DNA from 2 places in the Paraburkholderia aspalathi genome. Region 2 is predicted to be linked to the other one. Evidence: riboswitches for the same ligand, from Rfam matches in the RefSeq annotation. Region 2 holds a riboswitch; the other holds the start of a gene.
What was found. Region 2 has a riboswitch for thiamine pyrophosphate ahead of thiC (phosphomethylpyrimidine synthase ThiC). Riboswitches for the same ligand answer to the same signal wherever they lie in the genome.
Positions count from the first base shown of each region.

Region 1: linked by a shared signal. The riboswitch ahead of KHO30_RS34595 (FAD-dependent oxidoreductase) and the one ahead of thiC (phosphomethylpyrimidine synthase ThiC) in region 2 are both predicted to bind thiamine pyrophosphate.

Region 1 is NZ_CAJNBA010000010.1:104,256-112,619, reverse strand. Features, by position in the region: gene KHO30_RS34615 (hypothetical protein) at 1-573, opposite strand, end outside; gene KHO30_RS34610 (hypothetical protein) at 664-1,125, opposite strand; gene KHO30_RS34605 (SDR family NAD(P)-dependent oxidoreductase) at 1,292-2,101, opposite strand; gene KHO30_RS34600 (ABC transporter ATP-binding protein/permease) at 2,125-3,876, opposite strand; TPP riboswitch at 4,239-4,362, shown strand; gene KHO30_RS34595 (FAD-dependent oxidoreductase) at 4,592-5,722, shown strand; gene thiS (sulfur carrier protein ThiS) at 5,807-6,004, shown strand; gene KHO30_RS34585 (thiazole synthase) at 6,044-6,859, shown strand; gene thiE (thiamine phosphate synthase) at 6,856-7,959, shown strand; gene KHO30_RS34575 (ABC transporter ATP-binding protein) at 8,054-8,364, shown strand, end outside.
Region 2 is NZ_CAJNBA010000020.1:15,663-24,026, reverse strand. Features, by position in the region: gene KHO30_RS38695 (EamA family transporter) at 1-626, opposite strand, end outside; gene KHO30_RS38690 (pentapeptide MXKDX repeat protein) at 993-1,241, opposite strand; gene KHO30_RS38685 (molybdopterin-dependent oxidoreductase) at 1,369-2,172, opposite strand; gene KHO30_RS38680 (cytochrome b/b6 domain-containing protein) at 2,223-2,861, opposite strand; gene KHO30_RS38675 (DUF1223 domain-containing protein) at 2,907-3,737, opposite strand; gene KHO30_RS38670 (hypothetical protein) at 3,928-4,395, opposite strand; gene KHO30_RS38665 (GreA/GreB family elongation factor) at 4,925-5,335, shown strand; TPP riboswitch at 5,489-5,607, shown strand; gene thiC (phosphomethylpyrimidine synthase ThiC) at 5,700-7,631, shown strand; gene KHO30_RS38655 (glycine zipper 2TM domain-containing protein) at 7,911-8,123, shown strand; gene KHO30_RS38650 (hypothetical protein) at 8,284-8,364, shown strand, end outside.

The sequences.
Region 1 (8,364 bases), on a different contig from region 2:
CTTGTCGATCAGACCATTGAGTTTGGTCGAGGCGGTCGAGAAGCGGTCTGTGTTGAGGCCGCCGGTCTGGTAACGCGCGGTGACGAGAATGCGGCCATGCTGAATCAGCGTCAGATCGATGATCGACAGATACTGGATCGTTTCGTCGCTGAATGAACGGCGTCCGTAATCGACCGCGGCGTTGTAGACGAGACGCGCCTCGCATCCGGCGGGCGAGGTGCCCGGATTGTAGACGTCCGAACGAATGCCGTGCCGGTCGAGCGCAAGCTGCAGCGCCGGCACGAAATCGCCGACTGTCACAGTCTGATTCACTTCGATGCAGACGTTATGCACGTCTGCCGGCCGACCATTGACGAAGGTCGGCGATGAGTAGTTTGCCGCGATCGCGTAGCCAGCCTGAATCACGGAGCCGGTGGCGTCGGCCGCCGAGATCAGCGTCCACGCGCAGCCGTTCAGGCCGAAGGCGAGGGTGGCCGAGGCGGCGAACCACGCACACGGCCGCCGCAACATGACCCACGCGGCCATTGGGGCACGCGTGAAAGCGTAAGCGCGCAAGCTTGGCATAGAGGTCATGATGCGGTGCCTGGTGGCGGTGAGGAAGTACGGCAAATGACAACGGGTCCCAGCAGAAAAGCAGCGGAGCGTGGCAAAAACGGCCCACGCTCAGCGCGTGATGCGCAGGCGCAGTTCGTTTTGCCCTTGCACGCTGGCCGTCACGTTTACGCGCCGATCTTCGGTGGTCACGATGAAATGCTGACGCGTCGGCGTGTTGACGTCGTGCACGACGTTCGGAAAGCAGGCGGCGATATCGGCGCCGAATTCTTCGAGGGGATCATTGACGACACCGTCGGCTTGCCAGTGCGCGCGCCAGTGGCAATCGTAGGCGTGCGTGTTGGCGCGGCAGTCGTCCACGGCCGATACGCCCGGCAGTTGCGCGGCAGGTTGCGCGTGCAGCTGCTTGAAGTCGGGTGCGTCGACGATGTGTTTGAGCGCGGGGCAAACATCCGCCGGCTCAGTGGGCTGGGTGGCTTGCGCAGCGTACGCGGCGCTCGTGAGCAGCAGGGCTGCGCCAAGCGCAAGCGCTGCGCGCTGGGTCAAAGGATAGAAGCGGCGATCGAGTGACATGTGCGGAGAGTCCAGTAGCAGTGAGGGGCGGGGCGGGCTGCGCGTGGTACGGCCCGCACGACTATCGTCGCTGCTACAGGGGATTTTCAAAGCGCGGAACAACTTGCCCGCTTCGCAAATGCTTTCGAACTGTTCTCGCGTATTTCCGGATGTTGCGGCGTGCTGCCTAGCCGAGCGTGAGGCCGCCGTCGATATGAATCACCTGGCCGGTGATGTGACGCGCTTCGTCGGAGAGCAGGAAAGCGATCAGCGCGGCGATATCCGCGGGCTCGGCGACGTGACCGAGCGGTGTCGCTTCGGCGGCGCGGGTCCACACTGATGCATTATCGGCACTTGGGCCACGATCTTTACGGGTATAGCCGGGCGCCACACAATTGACTGTCACGCCATGCGGCGCAAGTTCGGCGGCGGCGGTTTTGGCCAGTGACTCGATCGCCGCTTTCGCCGCCGCCGTTGCGGCGAACGGCGCTTCCACGCGATAGCGATGCGCGACGAACGAACTGAGCGCGACCACGCGACCTCGCTTCGAGGTTTCCAGGGCAGGCGTCGCACGCTTGACGAGCGCGGCGAATGCGGCCGGCATGGCGGCGAAGGCGGCGCTGAACACATCCGCGTCGAGTGCGTTGAGCGTTTGCCGTTGCGCGTGGCCGGCGTTCGCTACCAGCTGATCAAGCGCGCCGAAGCTCGCGAGCGTTTGATGAATCACGTGTTCCGCGGCGCCGCGCTCGGCGAGATCGCCGAACACCGTCGCGCAGCGCGCGCCGTTCGCGCTGCAATCGGCGGCGACCTGTGCAAGACGCTGGCGCGCTTCGTCGTCGGCGCCGCGGGCGTGCAGCATCAAGGCGGTGCGCGGCGCGGCGATGCGTCGGGCCAGTGCGGCGCCGATGCCGGAGCCCGCGCCGGTGATCAAGACGACCCGATCGAGCCCGCCGCCGCTCATGCCAGTCGTGCTGCTCGCGTCACCGGTGCTGCTCATGTCGCTCGCGTTGTTCATGCTGTTCACGCAGCAATCGGTTCGCCCGAGCGTTCGACGTCGAGCGTTTCGTCATGGAATGCCGCCAGCGATTCGCGATGCGCGACGCTGACGATTGCCGCCTGCGGCAGCCGCTCAGTGAACAGGTGATAGAGGCGTGCCTCGTTTTCCGAATCGAGCGCACTGGTTGCTTCGTCGAGGAACAGATAGTCCGGTTTGTGCAGCAGCACGCGGGCGCCGGCGAGGCGCTGCTGTTCACCCGGCGAGAGAATGCGCGTCCAGTGCCCCGATTCCTGCAGGCGGTCGGCGTACTCCGACAGGCGGCAAGTGATGAGCGCTTCGCGGCATTCGTCGTCAGTGTAGGTATCTGCAGAAGACGGATAGGTGAGCGCGGCTTTCAGCGTGCCGATCGGCATGTAGCTGACCTGCGGGATGAACATCATGCGCGCGTTGACCGGTGCGTCGATCGAGCCGTCGCCGAACGGCCACAAGCCGGCGAGCGCGCGCATCAGCGTGCTCTTGCCGGAGCCGGACGGGCCCCGCACCAGCCAGCGCGAGCCCGGCTTGATCGCGATATCGCGGATGCGCGACAACGGATTGCCGTTCGGCAACGCGAGCTGGAGACCTTCGGTGGTGAGCTTGTCTTCGTCGACGAAATGCAGATTGATGCCGCCATGCGCAGTAGCGGGCGAGACCGATTCCTTCAGACGCGGCGCATGCACGATGCGCTTGAATTCACGCAACCGGTTCACGGTAGCGCGCCATTCAACGAGGCTGCCGTAACTGTTGATGAACCACGAAAACGAATCGCTGACGGTGCCGAATGCGCTCGAGATCTGCATTAGAACGCCGAACGTGAAAGCGCCCGCAAAGTAGCGGGGCGCGGCGACCACCAGCGGAAAGATGATTGCAATCTGGCCGTAGAAGGCCGTCACGAAGGTGAGCCGCTTGGTGTATTTCATCACCTGCCACCAGTTGTCGCGGATGCGGCCGAACAGCGAGTGCGTGTTCTTCTTCTCGGTCTCCATGCCGTTGTAGAAGGCGATCTGCTCGGCGTTTTCACGCAGACGGATCAGGCCGAAACGGAAATCCGCCTCGACTTTCTGCGCCTGGTAATTGATCGACACGAGCGGATGGCCGACCTTCTGGATAATCACTGAGCCGACCACCGCGTAGAGCGCCGCGGCCCACACCATATAGCCCGGAATCTGCACCGGCATGCCGCCGAGCGAAACGGTCAGCGCACCGGCCAGCGACCACAGGATCGTCATGAACGAGACCAGTGTGACGATCGTGGACAGCAGGTCGAGGGTCAGCGAGAGCGTGCTGGTGGCGAGTGATTGCAGGTCGTCGCTGATCCGCTGGTCGGGGTTGTCGGCGAGCCGGTCGCGTTCGATCCGGTAGAAGGCGCTGTCGTGCAGCCATTCGTTGAGATAACGTGTGGTCAGCCACTGGCGCCAGCGGAAGCCGAGCATCTGGCGTAGATAGCGGCCGTACACGGCAAGGATGATGAAGCCGAACGCGAGCCCCGAGAACACCATCAGCAGGTGCGGGAAATCGTGCACGTTCTTGGTTTGCAGCGCGTTGTAGAAGTCGGCGCTCCAGCGGTTCAGGCGCACGTTGATCCACACGATGAGCAGATTCATCACGATGATCGCGATGAGCAGCGCCCACGCCGTTTTTCGTTCTTCGGAAACCCAGTAAGGTTTGATCAGGCTCCATGCGGAGACTTTTTCGTCCGGCGGCAGCACGGGGCTGGAAGCGGTATTCGGTGTCATGAGCATCCTGGTGAAGTGCTGGCCCGCGTCGGGCGGCCCCCAAGTCGGGCCGGCCCCACGGCGGGTTTGCGGTGCGTGCCCCGGGCGTCGTGCTCGACGAACGCACGTCCGGGTGAGCGACCGATTCTGGCGCGAAGCCCTTAAGTGAAAATTAATTTCCGCTCAGAGGTCCCGCCTCGATGCCGCTGGCGCGCGGGCGGCGAAGCATGTCGCCCGCGCGCCAGCGGTATCCGGTCCTGGCATTGTGCCAGAGCGCTGCATTCGGCCGTATTGATGAATCGAAAGATAGTGACGGATCAATGGCGTGTGACGGCAGAGGCCGTTGGTTTGCGGGCGCCGCGCCTTTTATGGTCTAATGACCTTCGACGAAACAGGGGTGCTTTGCCCACAGGCAGCGTGATTTTCACGCAGCGGCGGCGAGGCTGAGAGAGACCCTTTGCACCCGATCCGGGTAATACCGGCGCGGGAAGTTTCCGGAAGCAGCCAGTCTTCCATTCCCCGCCGGGCGGCGTCCGTCATTGGACGTGCTTATTGCCCGGCCGGCCTCACCCGCCGGTTTCGTCCTGGGTACGTGCGTTTTTTTGCCGTACGGAAAGGATTCGATGACCGCCTATTCTTCAGACATGTGTTTTGCTCTTCACCGCGTTTTCGTCGGTTGTGTTGGCGCGCCGGGCTGTTTTAGCGTTGCTTGCCGTTGTGACCCGGAGCGCACGCGATGAATCGTTTAGCTCAACCCGATTTCGCCGTGCTCGGCGGTGGGCTGTGCGGGCGTCTCGTCGCGTGGCGCCTCGCCGGTGAAGGGCATCGCGTGGCGCTCTATGAGCGCGGCGACGCCGCAGGTACGCAATCCGCGGCCTGGGTCGCCGCCGCCATGCTGGCGCCGCTCGCCGAAGCCGCCAGTGCCGAACTGCTGATCACCCGTCTGGGCGCAAGTTCGCTCGACACCTGGCCGCGCGTGCTGGCCGAATTGCCCGAACCGGTGTTCTTCCAGCGCAATGGCACGCTGGTCGTATGGCATCACGCCGATCGCACCGAAGCGCCGTTGTTCGCACGCCGGGTGCGCTCGAACGCGCCTGCTGAATTGCTCGACGGCGGCTTCGTGACGCTGGCGGGCGCTCAGGTCGGCGCTGCCGAACCCGCATTGGCGGGCCGCTTCAACCAGGGCTGGTTGCTGCCGCGCGAAGGCCAGCTGGATAACCGCCAGGTGTTGACAGCGCTCGCCGCGGGCCTCGCTGAGCGTGGTGTCGAAACGCACTGGAACACGCCGGTCGACGATCATGCGTTGCCGGCCGCACGTATCACGATCGACTGCCGGGGTTTGGGCGCGAAGCCGGTGCTGCCGACGTTGCGGGGGATCCGCGGTGAAGTCGCCCGCGTGCATGCGCCGGGTATCAAGCTGACGCGGCCGGTGCGTCTGCTGCATCCGCGCTACCCGCTGTATATCGCGCCGAAGCAGGACGATCTCTACGTGATCGGCGCGACCGAAGTGGAAGGCGAGGACATGTCGCCGGTCAGCGTGCGCTCGGCGCTCGAACTGCTGAGCGCGGCGTTTTCCGTGCACCCAGGCTTCGGCGAGGCGCGCATCCTCGAACTGAATTCGCAGTGCCGCCCGACTTTGCCGGATCACCGTCCGGCCTTGCTGTGGGATGGCGCGCAGACATTGCGCGTGAACGGCCTGTACCGGCACGGCTACATGATCGTGCCCGAAGTCGCCGACGAAGCCGTGCGCTTCGCTGCCGCGCTGCTCGACGGCCGCATCGGCGACGCCGATGCTTTCGCCGACTGGCAAAATGCCGCGCGCTGGAGCGAGCTGTTTCAACTGGACGCCACGCGGGAGCCGGCATGAGCGTTGCGCGCCTGCCGGCGAAATAACCGCAGGCAAAACAGGCGGACGCCGCTGCCCCAATCGACTGAACCGTATTCGAACACCATGGACATTCATATCAATCAGAAGCCGTTGTCGTTGCCCGAAGGCGCGACTGTCGCCGATGCGCTCGCCGCGTTCGGCGCGCGTCCGCCGTTCGCGGTCGCGCTGAACGGCGATTTCGTCGCACGCACCCAGCATGCGGCGCGCGCGCTGCAGCCGGGCGACAAGCTCGACGTCGTGCAACCCGTGGCCGGCGGTTAAGCCCCGCGCCACGCCTTGCCGGAGACCAGGATTATGCAAATGACTGCCCCCCAAACCGCCGACGCGCTCACGCTCTACGGCCAGACTTTCGCGAGCCGCGTGCTGCTCGGCACCTCGCGCTATCCATCGCTGCAATCGCTATCCGATTCGATCGACGCCGCGCAGCCCGGCATGGTGACCGTTGCGCTGCGCAGGCAGATGAACGAAGGCGGCGCCGAAGCCGGTTTCTTCGATCTGCTCAAGCGCCACGGCGTACCGCTGTTGCCCAATACCGCCGGCTGCCTGACCGTCGGCGAGGCGGTGACGACCGCGCATATGGCGCGCGAGATTTTTGAAACCGAGTGGATCAAGCTCGAACTGATCGGCGACGACTACACGCTGCAGCCTGATCCGGTCGGCCTGATCGAAGCGGCCACGCAGCTGATCAAGGACGGCTTCAAGGTGCTCCCGTATTGCACCGAAGATCTGGTGATCGGCCGCCGCCTGCTCGATGCGGGCTGTGAAGCGCTGATGCCGTGGGGCGCGCCGATCGGCACCGGCAAGGGCGTCATCAATCCGTACGGCCTGCGCGTGTTGCGCGAGCGCTTGCCCGACGTGCCGCTGATCGTCGACGCCGGCCTCGGCGTGCCGTCGCACGCGGTGCAAGTGATGGAGTGGGGCTTCGATGGCGTGCTGCTGAACACCGCCGTTTCGCAGGCGACGCACCCCGACGCGATGGCGCGCGCCTTTGCGCTGGGCGTCGAAGCGGGCCGCCAGGCCTTTCTGGCGGGGCCGATGGCCGAGCGCGAAAGCGCGCACGCGAGCACGCCGGTGGTCGGCATGCCGTTCTGGCATCAAGACGGGAGTGCCGCATGACGCAAACTTTGCCTTTGACTGGCCGCGACCTCTTCTGGCCGCCTGCCGATGAACTCACCGAAGCCGCTGAGCGGATCCGCGCCCGCCTGGGCGAGTGGCCGCCAACCCACGCGCCGTGGCGCATCTGCCTGACCGCGCCGGACGAGCCGAACGGCGGCGACCTGATCATCGTCGCCGACGCGCAGCAGCACGGTGAGCAGGTGGCTCGCTGGCAGGTGCAGGGCGCGGGCGTGATCGTCGCTGCCGAGAACTCGGCGACGTTGCATCTGGGCGGCGAGAAATACAGTCTGGAAGGTCATCTGGCGGAAGACTGGATTCCCGCGCTGGCGGCGTTTCTGGATTGCGGCTTCGATCCGCACGACGCGCTGGTCCTGGCGCTGGCGTGGCGCGACGGCGACGAAACCAAAGCGGACGACGCCTTTCCGGACGATATCGCGCACTTCCCACGCCTCGCCGGTCTGCCGGCCGCGCCGGCGCAAGCGTTCGCGCGTTGCCCTGACCGGCTCGGCCTGTACCCGGTGCTGCCGACCGCGGAGTGGGTCGAACGGGTGGTGGGCTTTGGCGTGAAAACGGTCCAGTTGCGCCGCAAATCGGCCGAACCCGCCGACGAACTGAAGCGCGAAATCGCCCGCTGTGTCGCCGCGGGCCGTGAGCACGATGCCCAGGTTTTCATCAACGATCACTGGCAAGCCGCTCTGGAAGCGGGCGCTTACGGCGTCCACCTTGGCCAGGAAGACGTGCATACGGCCGATCTGTCGGCACTTGCCGCCGCCGGCATCCGCCTCGGCCTGTCGACGCACGGTTTCTACGAGATTCTGAAAGCACTGCATTTCCGGCCAAGCTACATTGCATTGGGCGCGGTGTTCCCGACTACCACCAAAGTCATGCCGACCGCCCCGCAAGGCCTCAAGCGTCTGGCGCGGTATGTCCGCCTGCTCGACGGCGTCGTGCCGCTGGTGGCGATCGGTGGGATCGATCTGCAGGTGCTGCCGGACGTGCTGGCGACGGGCGTGGGCTGCGCGGCCGTGGTGCGCGCCGTGACCGAAGCCGCCGACCCGGCTGTCGCTGTTTCTGCGCTGCAACATGCGTTTACGCAATAATCGTCAAGTTCAGTAAAGGGACAGGGCACCTCACGGCAGCATTTCCATGATGGCCCTATAATTCGGCCTTCCGTGTAAAAGGACTGTCAGTTTCGTGTCTTCCTCCCCCGAGACCTTACTCGAGCTGCGCGACGTCGACTTCGGTTATGGCGACCGGCTCGTCCTGTCGAACCTGAATCTGCGCTTCAAGCGCGGCCAGGTCGTTGCGGTTATGGGCGGCTCGGGTTGCGGCAAAACCACAGTGCTGCGGCTGATCGGCGGCCTAGTGCGCGCGCAGCGCGGCCAGATCCTGTTCCAGGGCCAGGACATCGGCGCACAAACGCGCGACGGCCTCTACGCGCTGCGTCGCAAGATGGGCATGCTGTTCCAGTTCGGCGCGCTGTTTACCGACATGTCGGTGTTCGA
Region 2 (8,364 bases):
CCACCGAGGCCGATCTGCAGCGACGTCGACAGAAACAGGTCCGACGGCAGCTTCAGCCGCCCGGCCAGATGCGCGCCGCCGGCCCAGAAAAGCGCACCGCACAGGATCGCCAGACTGCCGCCCGCCGATCCCGGCGCGGTGTCGCCGTGACTCAGGATCGCGATGCCCACCAGCCCAAGGCCAACTGCGAACCACTCGCCTCTGCCGATCTTGCGCCCCGCCACCGCCGCGATCACCGTTGCGAACAGCGGCACGGTCGCGACCATCACGGCTGCGGTGCCGGTGCCGACCGTGCGCATGCCGTAGGCCAGCATGCCGCTCGACAGGCCGACCAGCATCGTGCCGACAAGACCGGCATTGCGGATTTCACCCGCACTCGGCCAGACCGGATTGCGGCGCGCCGCGAAGATGAAAAGCCCTATCCCGGCAAACAGATTGCGCAAGCCGGAGAGCAGCAAGGGCGGAAACGAACCCAGCGCGACGTGCACGGCGAGATACGTCGAACCCCATACGAGATAGACGACGGCGAGCGCGAGCGCGATCTGTCCATTGCGGGACTGCGGCAAACGGATGGGAAAACTACGCGGGAAACCACGCGAAAAGCGGCTGGGGAGTTGCGGCGCCATACGTTCAAACCGCCCATGCCGCTCGAGGTGCTGCGCCCCCGCTGAAGACCCTGTGACGGGATGGCGGACACCGCATCGGCGATGCGGTCTGACGGGCGAGGCTGGCGGACATGTCGGTGGAACGGAAGGACGATAGATGGCCAATGGGGCCACAACGCCGCGGCAATCGATGGGAATCGAGCCACGGCTGACACACGCCAAATGTTGGGCGCGCATCGCATTATGCAGTAAGCGCCCACCGCGTCGCCTGAAAGAATCGTAACTTTTTTGCGTGCTTGCAACAGAAAAGCCGGGGACGTATCCCCGGCTTTGGGCTCACCTGTGACACCGGCGCTCAAGCTATGCAACCGGCATCGCTGGCAATGCTCAGTTGGCCATGGCGCCCGACGCTTCGTGCTTCATGCCCATCGCGTCGCTGCCCTTTTTCATCTTGTCGTGCTTCATCGTGTTCTTCTTCATGCTGTCCTTCGACATGGTGTCTTTGGACATCGAATCCTTCGACATCGTGTCCTTGGACATTGCATCGTTGGACATTGCGCCGCTGGCCTGCGCGAACGCGGCGCCGCCGCTGGTCAGGAGGGCGACGGCCATTGCTGCGATTGCGAACTTTTTCATGGGATGACTCCGTTTTGTAGTGGATAAACCTGAACCGGCTTCTGGCTTCTACCTTGCGCCGGGTACTTCCGAAGCTTCTGCCGCCCGGGGTCGCGCGTCCGGCATTGCACGCGCCGACCCGCGCGCGTCAGGAGCCTCCGAACCAGTTGTAGCCCTGGTCGACCCAATAGCCGCCGGGATACGTGTTAGTGACGAACATCTCGACGATGTGCTTCGGATTCTTGTAGCCGAGCTTGGTCGGCATGCGCAGCTTCATCGGGAAGCCGTATTTCGCGGGCAATCGCTCGCCGTCGTATTCGAAGGTCAGGAGCGTTTGCGGATGCAGCGCGGTCGGCATGTCGATGCTTTCGTAGTAGTCGTCGGCGCATTTGAAGCCGACGTACTTCGCGCTCGTATCCGCACCGATGCGCCGCAGAAAATCGGCAAACGGCGTGCCGCCCCAACGGCCGATCGCGCTCCACCCTTCCACGCAGATATGCCGCGTGATCTGCTCGGCATGCGGCAGCGCGTACAACTCGGGCAAGGTCCAGACGCGCTGACCGGTGACGAGGCCGCTGATCTTCAGCTTGTAGTCGGAGGGGTCAACATCGGGGACGTCGTCGATACCGTAGAACGCATTGAACGGAAACGGACGCGTGATTTGCGCTTCCGTGTAGGTCGGCGCGAGCTGCTTCGGATCGAATAGTGCGGCCTGTGCGCGGTCGTTCAGGCGCGACACGGCCGTCAGGAATGCGGTGACCGAATCGTTGTCGGTGAGCGAGCAGCCCGTCAGCATCGACAGACCGCCGAGCGTCAGAAGCCGTTTACCGAACAGGCGCCGCGACGGCATCGCGAGTTCGCGCCGGGCGTCGATCAGGATCGATTCGCGGTCGAGCTTATCGTCAGGCATGGCGGCGAACTTTCGATCGGGTTGTGTATTGGGTCGGGTCATGATTCGATGTCCTTAGGCTTGGCGTGTCCGCTTATCCGTGTATCCGCGGCCTAGCGTCCGCGCAGCATCGCCAGCAGCGAGCGCGGCACTAGGGCTACCATCACCAGATGCACGGCAATAAACGCAGCCATCAGCGACATGGCGCAGAAGTGGACGATGCGTGCGTTGTCGTAGCCGCCCATCAACTCGCGCAGCAGCGGAAACTGCACCGATTTCCAGATCGCGAGGCCCGAGAGCACCAGCACGATCAGATCGCAAACAACAAACAGATAAGCGAATTTCTGCACCGCGTTGTAGACGCGCAGATCCGCGTGCGAGAGCTTGCCGGTCAGCGCGGCGATGAAGTCGTGCAGCACGGCGCGCGGCGAGACCGGCAGAAACTTGCGCACGAAGCGCCCGCTGGCCAGATTCAGCGCGAGATACAGCAGACCGTTGAAGACCAGCAGCCACATCGCCGCGAAGTGCCACTGCAGCGCGCCGCCAAGCCAGCCGCCGAGCGTGAGCGCCGGCGGAAACGTGAAGCCTTTGAAGATCGGCGAGGCGTCATAGATGCGCCAGCCGGACAGCATCATCAGGATGGCCGCGAGTGCGTTGAGCCAATGCGTGACGCGCACCCACACCGGATGAATCGTGCCGCTCTTCGGCATGACAGGCGGCGCAGTTTTGCTAAGAGCGTGGGGGGTGGCCATGAGAATCTCCAATGAAATGAGAAGCGCTGCGGGGTCGTCGCGCGCTCAATTGCAGGTGGCGAGCTCGCCCACTTGCAGCACGTCGCCGGTCGCAGCGTTTTCGACAAAGGCGACGACGCCGAAGTGATCCGCCGGAGCATTCGCATCGGCATCGTCGATACGGATATCGCGGCGGATTTGCGCGTTACCGGCGACCAGCGGCACGGGTCCGATCCATTGCCGCACGACGCGTTCGTGATGCAGCGTTGCGCCGCTGTTTTCCCCGGCTCTGACTTGCGAGTTCAACGCGTTCTGGTAGACCGCGACGTAGGCATTCAGCGGAGCTGTGGTGCCTGTCGACTTGCTGGTGAATTGCGCATCGACATTGAAGGCGCCTTTCGTCTGAGGTTTCAGTTCAAGCGCCACGTTCGCCTGCGCCGGTTCGGCAACGACCTGGCCGATGCGGCTCTGGAAACTGTCGCGTTGCGACCAGCTGCGCAGTTCGCGGCCTGATACGAAGATTTCAGGCGTATAGATGGTGTGGCCGCCGGCGAGGTCGGTGAGGGTCTGCTGACGTTCAGTAAAGCGATGTTGCGAGAAACGGTCGGTCCAACCGAGGCTATTCCAGTAGTCCACATGCAGCGCCAACGGCACGATGCTTTGGCTTGCACCACTGTTTTTCCACTGACTCAGCCAGTTGTCGGCCGGCGGGCAGCTGTTGCAGCCTTCGCTGCTGTAGAGCTCCACCAGCGCTACGCGGTGCGATGGGCTGTGCGACGCACACACGGCGCCTGCTGCGCTTGCAAGGCCACTGGCGAAGAGGGTTGTCAGCGCTACGGCTAGCGCGATTGCGCGAGTGACATACCGATTGTCTCGGCGGGTTCGTGCGGTTTGCATGGCGTGCTCCATCGGAATCTGCACGTTTGTCGAACCACAAGCCCGCTTATGACAGCCGGTTTTGAATTTTTATTTTTGTCTGGGTTGTTCGCCTACGGTCGAGACCGTTCCATGCTGTTTATCCCCCCGGGGCGCGGTGTGTCTGTACGCTTGCGGGCGAACCGCCCCAAAGCGCCCCGCGGAGGGTGTCTCAGTCGTAACTCACGACAACCGTCACCCGGGTATCCTGCCCGGCATTCTTCGGTGCGAGCGACAACACGCCGCCGTCGCGGCCAACGCGGTAGTGGCCGTCGCTAGCCGCACGGAACACGCGTCCGCGGCTGTCGACAAAACGCTCAGTCAGCGCGTCACCGTTACGCGCTGTCGCGGCGCTATTCACCTGAAGCGCGACATCGGCGCCCGTCGCCACGCCCGGCTCAGCGCTAAAGGTCAACGTGACCGCTGAACCCGACTGATCGAGCCGCGCGCCCCTGGCATCGACCCGCGCCCCGGCGGGCGCCACCGAAATCTCCAGCTGCGGCGCCACGATCGCGCCCGAAAAACTGATCGTTCCGCCATTCGCGGCCACCGCCGGCATTGGCGCTGCAACGAGCGCAACCAGCGTTGCCGTCGCCGCGACCGCGCTGAGCCCCTCAAACCGCCCCATTCCCGTTTTCATCAGCACCTCTCCTTAAGCCGTCTCAAACAGCATCGCGCCATTGACGCGCTGCCCACCGCCGGTCACCCGGCTGGGCAACGGCCGCCCCTACAGGCGGATTAACGGCAGCGCGACGGCAGCCTTGAACGACCCCGTGCGAAATCGACACGCCGCAACGCATATCCACGGCGCCTCCCAGCGGCGATTAAGGAGACGCCCGGCCCGTGCTAACATTCACCTTTCGATTGCGTCGATCAAGCTTTCCTTCCGACGCTCCCGCACTACTTTTCATACTCTGCCGGCTACCCCAATGCGCGTTCCGTTTTCCCGAGCCCTCACCCGTTTGCGCCCCCGCCGCGCAACCGGCTGCGCGCGCGCGGACATCGCGACGCCACACGCCGGCCAGCCGTCCCGAACGCTCCCGCTTCTCGCCGCCCGGCGCCCGATCTGACGCATTTCCCCTCCATTGCCGGGGCCGCGTCGTCGGGCTCCGGGCCGATCTCATCCGCACGCTGTCCCCTTACATGCAGATCGAATTGGAGAACCCGTCATGAAAAAGACGAAAACCTGCTACCTCACCGAACTCGACGTCGCTCGTCTTGAAAAGCACGCAGCCGCGCCCGGCGCTGACACCAAATTGCAAGACATGCTCGACGACGTCCTGGAGCGCGCTGTGATCGTCGAATCGCGCGACATCCCCGCGAACATCGTCACGATGAATTCGCAAGCCACGCTGGTCGATGAAACCAGTGGCGAGCAGATGACCTGGACCGTTGTCTATCCGCCCAACGCGGACTTCGCGCACGGCCGCCTGAACGTGTTTTCGCCGGTCGGTCTTGCACTGCTCGGCGCCAAACGCGGCGAGCGCATCCGCTTCACGCCGCCGAGCGGCACGGAGAAGGTGTTGAAGCTCGAAAAGATCCTGTTTCAGCCCGAAGCCGCCGACGATTTCACGCTGTAAGCCAAAGCCATTCACGACGCAGAACGCTGCGCCGCATCATCCCCGGCAGCCCTATCACAATAAGAATAGTGCGTGGCTGACGGGCGTTATCTCCGACATCTGACTTTTTCAAGACGGGTTGCCAAGCAGCGCCCGGGCGGTGTATCGTGTGCGCTGCTAACGCGGGGGTCCTGCGTAGCGCGGAGGTTGGAGGTCCGTGTTGCGTGGGTGAGAAATACCCTTTGAACCTGATCTGGATAATGCCAGCGCAGGGAAGCGTACGGATTTCGCACCTGGTCTACCGTTTCATCTCTCGCGAATTCCGACAACTTCCGTCTCGTCTCCTGCTTAGCGGCCCCACATTGCTATGCCGAGGAGATAACGCATGAACGCCAACCCGAAGTTCCTTTCCGCCGACGCCCACGTCGATGCCGCCGCTGTCGCGCCGCTGCCGAATTCCCGCAAGGTCTACGTAACCGGCTCGCGGCCCGATATCCGCGTGCCGATGCGCGAAATTTCCCAGGCGGATACGCCGGATAGCTTCGGCGGCGAGAAGAATCCGCCGGTTTTCGTCTACGATACGTCGGGCCCCTACTCCGATCCGGAAGCCAAGATCGACATCCGCGCCGGTCTGCCCGCGCTGCGTCAAGCCTGGATCGAAGAGCGCGGCGACACCGAAGCGCTGACGGGTCTCTCGAGCGACTTCAGCCGCGAACGCGCCGCCGATACCGCGACTGCCGATCTGCGTTTCAAAGGCCTGCACCGCACGCCGCGCCGCGCCATCGCCGGCAAGAACGTCTCGCAGATGCACTACGCGCGTCGCGGCATCATCACGCCGGAGATGGAATACATCGCGATTCGCGAGAATCAGCAACGCGCCGCGTATCTGGAAAGCCTGAAGACGAGCGGTCCGAACGGCGAAAAGCTCGCCGCGATGATGGGCCGCCAGCATCCGGGCCAGGCGTTCGGTGCGAGCGCATTCGGTCCTGATGGTCTGAAGGAAATCACCGCGGAATTCGTGCGCGAAGAAGTTGCGCGCGGCCGCGCGATCATCCCGAACAACATCAACCACCCGGAAAGCGAGCCGATGATCATCGGCCGCAACTTCCTCGTGAAGGTGAATGCGAACATCGGCAACTCGGCGGTGACCTCCTCCATCGGCGAAGAAGTCGACAAGATGACTTGGGCGATCCGCTGGGGCGGCGACACGGTGATGGATCTGTCCACCGGCAAGCACATTCACGAAACGCGCGAGTGGATCATCCGCAATTCGCCGGTGCCGATCGGCACGGTGCCGATCTATCAGGCTTTGGAGAAGGTCAACGGCAAGGCCGAAGATCTGACATGGGAAATCTTCCGCGACACGCTGATCGAACAGGCGGAACAAGGCGTCGACTACTTCACGATTCACGCGGGCGTGCGTCTGCAATACGTGCCGCTGACGGCGAAGCGCATGACCGGTATCGTCTCGCGCGGCGGCTCGATCATGGCGAAGTGGTGCCTGGCTCACCACAAGGAAAGCTTCCTGTACGAGCACTTCGAAGACATCTGCGAAATCATGAAGGCGTACGACGTAGCCTTCTCGCTCGGCGACGGCCTGCGTCCCGGCTCGATCTACGATGCCAACGACGAGGCGCAACTCGGCGAACTGAAGACGCTCGGCGAGCTCACGCAGATCGCGTGGAAGCACGACGTTCAAACCATGATCGAAGGCCCCGGCCACGTGCCGATGCAGTTGATCAAGGAGAACATGGATCTGCAACTGGAATGGTGTGACGAAGCACCGTTCTACACGCTGGGACCGTTGACGACCGACATCGCGCCGGGCTACGACCACATCACCTCGGGCATTGGCGCGGCGATGATCGGCTGGTTCGGCACGGCGATGCTCTGCTACGTCACGCCGAAGGAACACCTTGGGCTGCCGAACAAGGACGACGTCAAGACCGGCATCATCACGTACAAGCTCGCCGCGCACGCCGCCGATCTGGCGAAGGGCCATCCGGGCGCGCAGGTGCGTGACAACGCATTGTCGAAGGCGCGTTTCGAATTCCGTTGGGAAGACCAGTTCAATCTCGGTCTCGACCCGGACAAGGCACGCGAATTCCACGACGAAACCCTGCCGAAGGATTCGGCCAAGGTCGCGCACTTCTGTTCGATGTGCGGCCCGCACTTCTGCTCGATGAAGATCACGCAGGATGTGCGCGAATTCGCCGCGCAACAAGGTCTCTCCGACGACGACGCGCTGAAGAAAGGCATGGAAGTGAAGTCGATCGAGTTCATGAAGAAAGGCGCTGAGATCTATCAGCGGCAGTAAGGTAAGGATCGCGGGCGCACTAGCACGCGCCCGCCATTCGAACCGTCTGCGTCCGGTATTGCAGCACCGAAGCCCGCCACTGGCGGGCTTTTGCGTTTCTGAGCAGCCGGGCACGCCGCATGCTGACAGAAGGGAAACATTTGATTACGAAACCGACACCTTGCTGACAAGCTCACACATCCGGATACGGGCTGCGGCGATAAGATCAAATGTAAGGACGGGGGTGATTCATCCATTTCCACGAAGCATTGTCCAGACACAATGAATGGAGTCAGCATCATGAAATCGATTCGTCAACTCAGTACGTTCGCTGCGATCGTCGCGGTTGTCGCCAGTCTTTCCGCGTGTGACAACATGACCACGCGGCAACGCGATACGGTGATCGGCGCGGGTGTGGGCGGCGCCGCAGGCGGACTGATCGGCGGCAATGCACTGTCGACGATTGGCGGTGCGGCAGCCGGCGGCATCATCGGCAATCAGGTGGGCAAGTAAGCGCACGAACAGGACCAGCGTCATAGAGGGGCTTCGCGAAATGCTTTGCAATGGCGTGAAATAAGCCGTTACGGTTTTGCAATCCTGTTGACGCTGCGGCGGCGTAAGCTCAAGCCACTACGCCCCGGATGGCGGCGTGTGATGTAACCAGGAGCACGTCATGAAGTCCCCCGTCGTCAAGTCCCTTCGCGCAATCAGCCAGCGGCTGCCGCGCGGCTTGCCCCGTCTTTCCCAAACCGGC